Regions from separate parts of the Caballeronia sp. LjRoot29 genome, predicted to be linked through region 1. Evidence: predicted binding sites of a transcription regulator. Region 1 holds the regulator's gene; each other region holds the start of a gene.
What was found. The regulator LexA, encoded in region 1, represses DNA repair genes until DNA is damaged. The targets are predictions, from matches to a motif close to ACTGTATNNNNATACAGT.
Positions count from the first base shown of each region.

Region 2: the regulator LexA is predicted to act here: its motif matches at 2,499-2,516, upstream of ACSQ83_RS21770 (putative DNA modification/repair radical SAM protein).
Region 3: the regulator LexA is predicted to act here: its motif matches at 1,521-1,538, upstream of imuA (translesion DNA synthesis-associated protein ImuA).

Region 1 is NZ_CAXUPU020000008.1:35,340-39,531, forward strand. Features, by position in the region: gene ACSQ83_RS11735 (sulfate ABC transporter substrate-binding protein) at 51-1,100, opposite strand; gene lexA (transcriptional repressor LexA) at 1,394-2,050, shown strand; gene ACSQ83_RS11745 (hypothetical protein) at 2,213-2,599, shown strand; gene ACSQ83_RS11750 (DUF2939 domain-containing protein) at 2,757-3,398, shown strand; gene ACSQ83_RS11755 (universal stress protein) at 3,482-3,988, opposite strand.
Region 2 is NZ_CAXUPU020000021.1:40,578-44,769, reverse strand. Features, by position in the region: gene ACSQ83_RS21775 (UdgX family uracil-DNA binding protein) at 1-1,245, opposite strand, end outside; gene ACSQ83_RS21770 (putative DNA modification/repair radical SAM protein) at 1,273-2,484, opposite strand; gene araD (L-arabinonate dehydratase) at 2,702-4,192, shown strand, end outside.
Region 3 is NZ_CAXUPU020000041.1:11,581-15,772, forward strand. Features, by position in the region: gene ACSQ83_RS30760 (DUF3717 domain-containing protein) at 103-333, shown strand; gene ACSQ83_RS30765 (response regulator) at 866-1,264, opposite strand; gene imuA (translesion DNA synthesis-associated protein ImuA) at 1,546-2,256, shown strand; gene ACSQ83_RS30775 (hypothetical protein) at 2,277-2,606, shown strand; gene ACSQ83_RS30780 (H-NS histone family protein) at 2,745-3,044, opposite strand; gene ACSQ83_RS30785 (hypothetical protein) at 3,236-3,637, shown strand; gene ACSQ83_RS30790 (SOS response-associated peptidase family protein) at 3,760-4,192, opposite strand, start outside.

The sequences.
Region 1 (4,192 bases):
GCATCGCGAGCGCATGAGCGCCGGCGATGCTGCCTTTCAAACCATTACGCTTACTGCGGTTGATAGATGGAATCGAACACGCCGCCATCGGCGAAATGCGTCTTTTGCGCGTTGGTCCAGCCACCGAAGGAATCATCGATCGTGTAGAGCTTGATCTTCGGGAACTGCTTCGTCAGCGCAGCAGGAACGGCAGTGGAACGCGGCCGATAAAAGTTGCGCGCCGCGATCTCCTGACCTTCCTCGCTATACAAATACTTCAGGTACGCCTCGGCCAGCTTGCGCGTGCCGTGACGATCCACGACCTTGTCGACTACGGCGACCGGCGGTTCAGCCAGGATGCTCACCGACGGCACCACGATCTCGAACTTGTCCGAGCCAAATTCCTTCAGCGACAAGAACGCCTCGTTTTCCCACGCGATCAGCACGTCGCCCTGCCCGCGCTGCACGAAACTGGTGGTCGCACCCCGCGCGCCCGAATCCAGCACGCCGGCATTCTTATAAAGCTTGGTCACGAATTCCTTGGCGGTCGTCGCGTTGCCACCCGGCAGATGCTCTGCGTACGCCCATGCCGCGAGATAGTTCCAGCGCGCGCCACCGGATGTCTTCGGATTCGGCGTCACGATAGACACGCCCGGCTTGAGCAAGTCCGGCCAGTCCTTGATCTGCTTCGGGTTGCCCTTGCGCACGAGAAACACGATTGTCGATGTGTACGGCGACGCGTTGTCCGGCAAGCGCTTCTGCCAGTCTTGCGCCACGAGCCCCTTGCCCGCGAGCGCATCGATGTCATAGGCCAGCGCCAGAGTCACTACATCGGCCTGCAAACCGTCGAGAACCGAGCGCGCCTGACCGCCTGAGCCGCCGTGCGACTGCTTGAACGTGACGGTTTCTCCGGTTTCAGCCTTCCATTTCTTGCCGAAAGCCTGATTGAAGTCCTGGTACAGCTCACGCGTCGGGTCATACGACACGTTAAGGAACGACGTGTCGGCGTGCGCCAGCGAGATCGTTCCCACGATCATCCCGGTCGCCGACGCTGCCCCGATCACCGTCGTGGCAACCAGCTTCCTTGCCCGTGCGCCCCACCCCGAATTCCGACTCAGCATTGCCCCGCTCCCCGTCTTATGTGTTTGAGCAGCCGAGTCTATCGATGGGCTTTCATTATTAAAAATAATTGTTATTCATTCTTTTAGATCAAAAAGTGCTAATGAAGACTGGAAGCGGCGTTGCGGCCATCAAAGAGCCGCTGGAGCACCGTGTTTGGGGCCTCTGTGTGGTTCTGACGACGTCGAACTTAAAGTAAAGCTTGAAAAGCGTCGAATACTGTATAAAACTACAGGCATCTGTTCATCCATACAGTGGACGACCGGCCATAAAGGGGCAAATGCACGTGACCAAAATGAGCAAACTGACTGCGCGGCAGCAAGAGGTTTTCGAACTGATCCAGCGCGCTATCGAACGTACGGGGTTTCCGCCCACGCGCGCCGAGATCGCGGCTGAACTCGGTTTTAGCTCGGCTAACTCCGCCGAAGAGCATCTTCGGGCGCTGGCGCGTAAAGGGGTGATCGAGCTGGCTGCGGGTTCATCGCGCGGCATTCGTTTGCTGACTAATGGCAGTCTTGACGACGGCCCTCACCAGTTCACGTTGCCGCACGCCAGCATCATGCAGTTGTCGTTGCCGCTGGTCGGGCGCGTGGCGGCCGGTAGCCCGATCCTTGCGCAGGAACATATCTCCCAGCATTACGCCTGTGACCCGGCACTGTTCTCCAGCAAGCCGGACTATCTGTTGAAGGTACGCGGTCTTTCCATGCGCGACGCAGGCATCTTCGACGGTGATCTGCTCGCCGTACAGAAGAAAAACGAGGCGAAGGACGGGCAGATCGTCGTGGCACGGCTCGGCGACGACGTCACGGTGAAACGCTGGAAACGTCGCCCAGATGGCGTTGAACTGATCGCTGAAAATCCTGATTACGAGAATATCTTCGTTGCATCAGGCAGCGACGACTTTGCGCTGGAAGGTATTGCGGTCGGGTTGATCCGCTCCGGCGAGCTTTGATTTCTGATTGTTGATTTCTGATTTGCAGGGCGGCGGTGGATGTTCTCCCCAGCCGCGCTGCGCTTGAATTCCAGCCCCATAAAGCGTGACGGACATCGCATTCGCGAGGAACCGGCGCGCGCCCTATTCTCATCGGTTGTCATCGGTTATCGGAGAAACATCATGGAACGATTCGCCCGGTTGTTTTCTGCTTCTTTTTTATCCGCATCGTTTGCGCCGGCAGCACGCGCACCGCTTTCGTTTCGCCAATTCCGGGAATTTGGCCGTTTGCGGCATCTGCGCTCGCTGATTTCCTGCAAGACACAAAAACCTGCTGACACGCCTGATCTCTTCAGCGAATTGCCAGTCTTGCCCTCGCGGCAACCGGCGTTCGCCCGGGTATCGTTGAGTACATCGGTGCATACGCAGTCCGAGCAACGTGCACCCGTGCGGGTTTATCGCGGTGAGTCGCGGGTCATCATGGTGGGCAATATCGAAGCGGTATCGCGCATGATCGACCGCTGCATCGACGAGGAACGCGCAGGCGTTGAAGATGGATTGTTCGCCTGATATTTAAGGCGCGGTGAATTCGCGGGGATAGTTCTGGCGCCGGTGCGGTCCATTCAAGGGTTGAGTCGTCCAAGGTCTCTCGTTAGGCCTTTCGTTTGGCCACAACTCTTGCATTTCGAGCCGCGTCTACCTCATCAGCCAAAAGGTCCCCACGCGTATGCCTTTGTCCCGTACCAGCAAGTCCGTTGTTATTGCGTTGTTGGCTGTTATTGTTGTGGCGGTTCTCGGTGTGATTTATGCGTCGCCCTATATTGCCCTCGATCGGCTAAAACGTGCCGCCGACGCCCGTGACGCTCAGACCGTGAATCAGTACGTCGACTTTCCGTTGCTACGTGAAAGCCTGAAGGACCAGGTCGGGCAGTTGCTGACCCGAAGAATCGATATACAGAAAAGCGGCAATCCGTTAGCGATAATCGGCGCCATGATTGGCGCGGCGCTAGTCGGCCCGCTGGTCGATTCGTATGCAACGCCCGACGGCGTGGCGGCTATTCTCAATGGCATACCGCCAAGAGGTGATCCTGGCGAGAAACCGCCGGTTCCGGCGGAGGCCAATGGCGCTGTGGTTGCGTCTCCGGAAGCCGCGCAAGCGCCGCCGCTCGCGCCCGCTCAACCGGCGCCTGCCGCCGCTGCGCCATCCGCACCGAAACCGCCGCCTCAAACCACGGCGGGGTATCGAAGTTTTAATACTTTCGCGGTGAATTACCAGCATGGCACCGGCGAAGCACGCTATTCAGCCATTCTTCGGCGATACGGGTTGTTCTCTTGGAAACTGGTCGCCGTGGAACTGAACGACAGTTAGGCGAGCCAGCAGGTTCACCGCAGCAACCGAACGCTATCCGGTTGCTGCGAGCGGCCAGCGGGACCCGCTTAGCCATCTACTTATCAGGCACTCACCTCGGCCTTCACGGGCTTCGCCGCGTGCGCAGCGTCCTCCTGTTCGGCGGATGTACCCGTCGGCGACACCGCCACTAAAATGCTGCAAGACACCCGATCCATCAGCGGCGTGTTGCCCGAGCCCATCCACCAGCGCGCAAGGCCCGTGCGGCACCGATGCCCCACCACGACCAAATCCACCTGCAAGCTCTGAGCGAGCCCGGCAATTTCATCGATAGGATGCCCAAACGCAAAGTGGCCCTGCGCCGGCACGCCCCGCTCGGTCAGCCATTCCACGCCTTCGCGCAGGATGTCCCGGGCGGCGTCCTCAAAACGGCCGCACGCCATATCGGTGAGAAGGCCGGCGCTTTGGGCGATGCTGGAACGCATGTCGACAACGGCAAGCACGTGCGTTTCGGCTTTCAGGTCGAGCGCCAGATTCGCGCCGTCACGTAACGCCTTACGCCCTTCGCGGGAGCCGTCGTAACACAGCAGGATTTTTCGGTAGCTCGCCATGGTGGTTCTCCGCGCTGCAACGAGGGCAGCAAAGGGCATCGAAAAGACGGTCGTCAAGTGTTGCAAGTTCTGCCCCGTGGACCGGGCGGGCGACAAAAGCCCGGGCCGCGTTGCCTTCATCATGGTGCGTCGTTGAAACGGTGGCAACGATGGAAAACGCTAATGCGGTCCAGTCGTCCGCGAAACGCCAAGCGGACAGCGTGC
Region 2 (4,192 bases), on a different contig from region 1:
TTGCAATTCACGCTCGAGCCAGACAGCGCAAGCCTGCACTTCGCGCTGCGCCGGCGTTTTGTGCAGCCGGCGCTTGCCCCGTGGTGTCCACTTGAAATGTTTGACCGCGTTCGTCAGATAGAGATCGCTTCGACGCAACCCCGCACGCTGAATGGCCTCGTCAAGCAATTGCCCCGCGGGTCCCACAAATGGTTTGCCGCTCAGGTCCTCCTGGTCCCCGGGCTGTTCGCCCAGCAATACGATGCGCGCATCCGCCGGACCTTCGCCCTCCACGGCCTGCGTTGCGTGCTGCCACAGCTCGCACCGGCGGCACGCGTCGAGTGAACTGGGCGCGGTTCGCGACGGCTGCGCCGCTTCGGCTTCGACAGAAATGGCTTTCCCATCCAGCGCACCGACGCCGCTCGCTTGCGCAAGCCGTCGAGCACCACTCTTCGCTTCGCTGATCATTGATGGAATCAGCAGGCCTTCAGGCAGTCCCTTCCAGTAACGAACCGGCATGTGCTGATGCAGGGCCGTCTCATTCAGCCGCGCCGGATTGAAGGTGCTGCGGTAATACGCGAGCCAGAGCGCCTCGGCGGCGTCGGGCGCAATCGCGCTGCGCTCTGTGTGACCGTATTTCAGGTGCAATGTGACGCCGTCCCACGACGCAGCGCCTGACGGCGTGGCGATCAGCCAGGTCGAGCGGCCCATGCGCTGGGCGAACCGCTCGGCGCCCCACGCAAGGATGTCGTGCGCGGGTTCGTACCAGGCGACGTACTCCGGCTCGCCCGCGGCATGGTGAGCGCACTGGCGAAAGCGCACGTACGCGATCATGTCGTGTTTGTCACGTCGAACCGCTTTTGCCATTTGCTGCAGGCGTGCACCGTCGACGTCGGCAGGCGATGCAACGGCGCGATCGCCCTGGTGCCATCGCCAAATGACCTTATACAAAAACGCCCAGCGACGTGGATCCCGATATAACGCGGCATCGCTGAGTTGGGCCGCAAGTGTTTTCGAAATACCCACTACCAGCGGCGGCACGGCAGATTGGAACGGACGCGGCGCGGACACCGCCTCGTCGTTGCCGGTCTGGTTCGCGTCGAAATTGAACGAACCGCTGGTTGGCTCCACATGACCGTTCGCAGCACCATGCGCAAAGTCGTCGACCCGCCAGTCGATGGCTTCCGGGGACACGTTTGCCGCGAGCATCCGCAGGGCGGCGGCGCGCCACGCGCTATACGTATTCTCGATGGCGATGGTTTGCATCGAATGTCCGCTCGCTAACATGCGCGCTCACAGCAGCGCGAGCTGCACAGGTGGCGGCGTCAGCACTCGCCGCAACTGTTCCGACGACACGTCTTTCAATGGCGCCCGATAATCCTGCGTGACGATAAACGGCTTGATCTTCGCCATCGAGCAGCGCAACTGCACGAGATCCTGGTAACGCACCGCGCGCGAGCGACGCAGCTCCACCAGCCGTTGGGCATTGCGCATGCCGATTCCTGGCACGCGCGCAATCATGCGAAGCGGCGCACGATTGAGGTCGACCGGAAACTGATGCCGGTGAGACAGCGCCCACGCAAGCTTCGGGTCGATATCAAGCGACAACGAACCGGCTTCACCGAACAGTTCGGCCACGTTGAAGCCGTAACCGCGCATCAGGAAATCAGCCTGATAAAGCCTGTGCTCGCGCAACAGCGGCGGCGCCTGCGAGGGCAGGGCGGAAGGACTGTCGGGGATCGGGCTGAACGCCGAGTAGTAAACCCGCTTCAACTTATACGACCCGTATAGCGTCTCGGCTGTACGCAAAATGGTGCGGTCGTCCGTAGCGTCTGCACCAACGATCATCTGCGTACTTTGACCAGCGGGTGCGAATTTAGGCGCTTTTTTGTCGCTGAGCGCTTCGTCCTGTCCAAGCCGGATTGAACTCATGGCCAGCTTGATCGTGCGCGCACTCTTCTCAGGCGCGAGCTGTTCGAGGCTGATCTCGGTCGGAAGTTCGATATTGACACTTAGCCGGTCAGCATATTTTCCGGCCTGTGCGATCAGTCCCGGATCCGCGTCGGGAATGGTCTTCAGGTGCAAGTAGCCGCGGAACTGGTGGTCCTCACGCAATGACTGCGCGACGCGAACGAGTTGCTCCATGGTGTAGTTCGACGACTGGATGACGCCGGAACTTAAAAACAGGCCGTCAATGTAGTTGCGCCGGTAAAAATCCAGTGTCAGGTCCACCACTTCTTCAGGCGTGAAGCGCGCACGCGGTACGTTGCTGGACCGACGGTTCACACAGTACTGACAGTCATACAGGCAGAAATTGGTCAGGAGGATTTTCAGTAGCGACACGCAGCGGCCATCCGGCGTGAAGCTGTGACAGATACCGGCGCCCGTGCTCGATCCCAGCCCGGGTCCACCTCGCGAACTGCGTTTCGGCGCGCTGCTGCTGGCGCAAGACGCGTCGTATTTCGCCGCGTCTGCCAGCACTTCGAGCTTCTTGAGCAGTTCCATTTCGTCCGCGCTTTACTGTATATATATACAGTATTGTACGGGGCTGTCGGGTCGAAGCAAAGGGTTTTTACGCTTGCATTCCTGCGGCTGAAATCCCGTCGATCTGCGCTCGCAGCCGCCCTCTTATGCGTGAAATCCCTGACGGACGCTCGCCAATGATAGCGTTACCATTCGCTCATTCAAGAGCGTGTTGATAGCGCTATCAAGGAGAACCAGCTTGTCCTCGAATCTGCCCGCGAAACCCACCGCCCCTCGCAAGACCCCCGAACAATTACGCAGCTACCGCTGGTATGGCGTGAACGATCTGCGCTCGTTCGGCCACCGTTCACGCACGGCGCAAATGGGCTATCACCCATCCGATTACATGGGCAAGCCGGTCATTGCCATCGTCAATACATGGAGCGAACTCAACTCGTGCCATACGCACTTCAAGCAACGCGTGGAGGAGGTCAAGCGCGGTGTCTGGCAGGCTGGCGGTTTCCCCGTCGAGATGCCCGTGATGACGCTCGCCGAGCCGTTCCAGAAACCGACCACCATGCTGTACAGAAACTTCCTCGCGATGGAAACCGAGGAGTTGCTGAAGTCGTACCAGTTCGATGGCTGCGTGCTGATGGGTGGCTGCGACAAGACCACGCCCGGCCTGCTGATGGGTGCGATCAGCATGAACTTGCCGAGTATCTATCTGCCCGCCGGCCCGATGCTGCGCGGCAACTGGAACGGCCGCACGCTCGGCAGCGGTTCGGACACCTGGAAATACTGGGCGGAACTGCGCGCGGGCAAGATCACGGAAGAGGAATGGAAAGGCATCGAAAGCGGCATCGCGCGCTCGCCGGGCCATTGCATGACCATGGGCACGGCGTCGACCATGACCACCGCCACCGAATCGCTCGGCCTGACGCTGCCCGGCTTTTCATCGATACCCGCAGTCGACTCACGCCACGCGCAATTCGCCTCGCTGACGGGCCAGCGGATTGTGGAAATGGTCTGGATCGACCAGAAACCCTCCGACATCCTGACCGCGAAATCCTTCGATAACGCCGTCACCACCGTGCTCTCCATGTCGGGTTCCACGAACGCAATCGTGCACCTCGTGGCGGTCGCGCGCCGTGCTGGCATCGACCTGACGACCGCACGCTTCGATGAACTCGCGCGTATCACGCCGGTGCTCGCGAACCTGCGCCCGGCCGGCAAATACCTGATGGAAGACTTCTTCTATGCAGGCGGTTTGCGCGCATTGCTCGTGGAACTGGGCAGCCTGATCGATGGCACGCAGATGACAGTGAGCGGATCGACGCTCGGCGAAAACATCGCGGGCGCGGAGATCTTCGACGACGACGTGATCCGCAAGCGTGCCAATCCGGTGGTTGAACGCGATGGCCTCGCGGTGCTGACCGGCAACCTCGCGCCGGATGGCGCCGTGATCAAGCCGGCCGCCATGGAGCAGCATCTGCTGAAGGCGCGCGGGCCGGCTGTCGTGTTCAAGGATTACGCCGACATGGCGGCGCGCATCGATAGCGAAGAACTCGATATCACCGCGGAGTCCGTGATCGTGCTGCAACACGCGGGTCCGGTGGGTGCGCCGGGCATGCCCGAGTGGGGCCAGTTGCCGATCCCGCAGAAGCTGCTGAAGCAAGGGGTGAGAGACATGGTGCGGATCTCGGACGCTCGCATGAGCGGCACGAGCTACGGCGCGTGTGTACTGCATGTG
Region 3 (4,192 bases), on a different contig from region 1:
GCACCCGCCATCATTTTTTCACCGCGACCTATGCAGCTCCCGAATTTTTCGATAATGTACTGTACATCCATACAGTATTTATGAAGATCGACGGTGTGTCTTATGACTGTTTATACGATTGAGCAGGTCGAAGCAGCGATAAACTATTGGCGTGTTCACGATGCGACCGGGGAAGATGCCGCGCTCTGCGCAAGTGCGCGAGTCTTAGCCGATGTCTACGGACTAATGATCTACCACCATGCGTCATCGGTTTCCGCAGGTACGTTCACCGCAGAACAACTTCATGCCGTCGAGGTGGGTCTTACGCAGGCAGCACAATCGTCAGGGCACTAAAGATGCGGGCAGTACTCAATCGTGCCTATCCAAGCGTCGGCAACGACAGTGATGTTGACCACTGGCAATTTGATTTCTCCCTCGTCGATTCGAACGGTGTGGTTCTGTACGACACAATTGACATAGCGACTGTCCGAACGGTCTCACAAAAGCATTCGGTCGGATCATTTCAGGCCATGTGTAAGGCGATCCTAGGGACCGCCGCCCACGATTTTCATCGCTTGGTAGGACAAGAATTTGCCAGCGAATGAGAGTTCAGTTGGATGAGTATCTGGAGATGCTGTCGGGTATTATCATTCACGAGCGAAGCGTCGACAGACAAGTTCAACCACTCTGTTCCATAGCCACACGGCGCGTCGGTCGATTTCGTTTTGTTTCGAGGAAGGTCTTCCAACCAAGCACGGCGCGCCATGCATCTGCCACGCATCGGTTCGGCCCGCCACCAAACCAAGATAGCAGGCCACTTTCAGTGGCTCCGCCTCGGTAATCTCCTTGATCCCCATCTTCAGAAGGTTGCAGCGCAAGGCTGCGGCTAAATCAAACCCTCTGCTGCCCCGGGCGCTGTAGGAGACAAACCTGCTGCTGTTTGCCACTCTTGCAGAACCCGCGCCAGCAAATTGAAGGTAATGGGCTTATGAAGATACCCGTCGAATGCGGCGAAATCGTCGTCCCCTAGATCGGCCCGGCCTGTAATGGCAATCATATATGCGTCTTGCGAAGCTCCTTCGCTACGGAGGCTCTCACACGCCACTCTGCCGTCACCATCGGGCAGCTCGACATCCGCCAAGATGAAATCAAACGGACGTGAGTAAGCGAGAGCGCGCGCTGTCTCACAATCGTGCGCGACCGTGACAGCATGTCCGAGCTTTTCAGCAAGCGCTGCAAGACTCACGGCGAGATCGCGGTCATCATCAAGTATGAGAATTTGCATGTGGTGTCCTTGGTTGTTTGGCAGCAGATGCATCTTTACGCAAAAAAAATGCCAATCGTGCAGCAGACCTTACCGGATTCTTCTGCATAATCAATGGATTAAGCTCAGCATGACGCCCGTGGCGTTCCCTGATCACCTTGGCCCAACTAGAGGCAGATCTCCCTGAAACTTGCAAGCAAATATCGGTGTGGAATAGGAGAAAGGCGCCTTTAGCCATAATCTCATTTGGACCTAATTTTTGCTCGTGGCTATAAAAGCTGTATATATGTACAGTACTTTGCATGAGCGCTTTACCGAACCATATCGAATCGATCCACCCAAGCCTTTGGCGAGGGACGCAATTGGCGCGCGCCCATGGGCGCACCGTAGACACGGGTTACCCCGCACTATCAGCCGAGCTGCCTGGCGGCGGCTGGCCGTTGGGGACCATGACCGAGTTGCTTTTACAGCAAGCCGGCGTCGGCGAAATGCGCCTGTTGGGTCCTGCCATGGCGGCGGTGTCGAATAAGCGCTCGATTGCACTGATCGCGCCGCAGCAGATTCCCAATGCACACGGCTACGCCTTTATGGGCATAAATCCGAGCAAGCTCATGTGGTTAAAGACTGCTAAGTCATCCGATGCGCTGTGGAGCGCGGAGCAGATCCTGAGAGCAGGCAGCTGCGGTGCACTCGTGCTCTGGCAGCAACATATCCGCGCCGAGTCGCTCAGGCGCCTGCTGCTGGCCGCACTGAGTTCCGAGATGTTGTTTGTCGTCATGCGGCCGCTGGCGCGTGCCCAGGACTCGTCGCCGGCGCCCCTTAGACTTGCCGTTCGGGCGGTGGCTGAGGGCGTCGCCGTCGAACTGATCAAGCGCAAAGGTCCCGCTGCACCGGCGCCGATTATGGTCAAACTTTTTCCGTCGCCCAACTTGATCAGCGAGCATCGTCGCGTTCAGCGGCGCACCGTCGAACTGCCCGCGCCTGCGCTCGAGCACGCCGCGATCACCGAATAGTTCGTACCGAGATCGATGCGATGGCCAAAGCCCTCCCTGAGTTTGCACCATTGAGCCTAAAAGAACTCCGTTCGCTCTGGAAAAAATACCGAGGCAACGAAGATATCGAGCGGCTCGTGTTGGAAGTTCAGTTCAGCCGGGGTGTGATCAACGAAGTCGACAGTTATTTCAAATCAATTCATCAGGCATGGCGGCAAGAGAATCTAGGTGAATTGATCGCGATCGAAAAATTGCGGCTTTTGTTGGTCAAGCAGCACCTGCGGCAGACCGTCCTCGCCGAGATCAAGCCGGCGCCCAAGGGAACGAAGCCATCTGAGCCACCTGAGCCCGAACCTGCGTTGATCGATTGACGGGGCCCATGGCGCACATCGAGGCGGGCCCGATAATCGTCGGAACAACAACGACTTATGGGCTTTCAAGTGATGTTGTCCACAACGCTGTCCACAAATTGTGTGGACAACATCGTAGGCTCGGTATCGTGGCGAGGATCAGTCAGTGATAGCGAACTTGTCGCGATCCTGGTCCGCGATCCAGCGAGGGGGCTTGCCGCGACCGCTCCAGGTCGCGCCCGATGTGGGATCACGGTATTTCGCAGCGACAGGCGCCGATTGCTTCCGCGGGCCGCGGCTACTGCGTGGCTCGAGGTCTTCGGGCTTGACTTCGTATAGGGCCATTTGCTCACGGATCCATTCGATCGCGTCGCCGCGCTCGGCGTTTCTCAACTCTTCAATCTGCTTTTCCAGTGCTTCACGTTGCGCCAGCAGGGCGCGGTATCCAGTGTTCGTCATGTGGGTCGTGTTTTCTTCTATGATTAGTGATGTGAGTTCGACCGATCATGGCTCCGGCCGTTCCAAAAACGAAGATACGGCAAAGCAGGTACGTGCGCCGCTCTGTGCCGATTGTACGTTGACCAGGCCGTGTGACGGCGAAGCGCAATCGACCTTGGACGATTCGACATTAGGTCAGGACAAAAATTAAAATGAGCACGCAACTAAGCAATCGGTGCAGGACATCCCTATACCGTGTGATATTCGGTAAGCCCAACAGTAACGACGAACGCATCGTTTTCCTGATGGCCGGCAGCCGAGAAGCTGCGTCCAAGCGGGCGGCATCGGTACTTGCGGCGCTCTTTGACATCGAGCCGCTCGAAGTCTATCTGTACAACCTCGCGTCCTTCGTCGACCTGGTCGATTTGGGCGTGAGCGACGACGAAGACCTTCGTATTTTCGAACTGGGTTGGAAGGGACCAATGGTCAGTGTATGGGCGGAACACCCCCTGTTCCTCACCGACGATTCATCGCTCCTTGGCAAGTGGGCCGAACTCTACGCGGACCTCGCAAGCGCGACGGCAGTGGAAGCAATCAGACGCGCTCGCTCTTGAATGGTCCCGCGGCCGCGCTGCTGTTCACTTCACTCACTGAACCTAGTCGTCCTTCTGAATGGAGGTTCTAGTGGCGGTCCAAGCGTCTACGCTCTCTGAACGTATTTGCGGTTCTCCTCCGCTCAAGCGGCGAGACGATACTCGTAATACGGCTGATGACGATCGTCGAGAATGGCGTACTGAGCCGCCAGGTTAGCCGGATCCGGATTGAGCCACGCGTTAATGTTCTCGGGCTTGATCGGGACAATACAGCGGTCGTGACCGGCGAGCGCGATTTCCGCAGGGGGATCGTCTGTGACGGCGGCGAACGACAACAAGTCCGGCTCGCCTTTGCCTGTCCACTTCGACCACAGGCACGCGATTAACATGTCCTGCGGCGGGTTTGGCTTGAACTCGAGCACGAGGTTTTCTTCTTTCTCGCCTTCAGCCAACTCACGAGCCTCAACGCGATGACGCGGTACGTTTTCATAAAACGCGCTGACCAACATCACGCCGTGCGTGTATCCGAAGAGCCCCTTCCAGAACCCTTCAAGGCTGTCTTTTCGCGCATTGTAC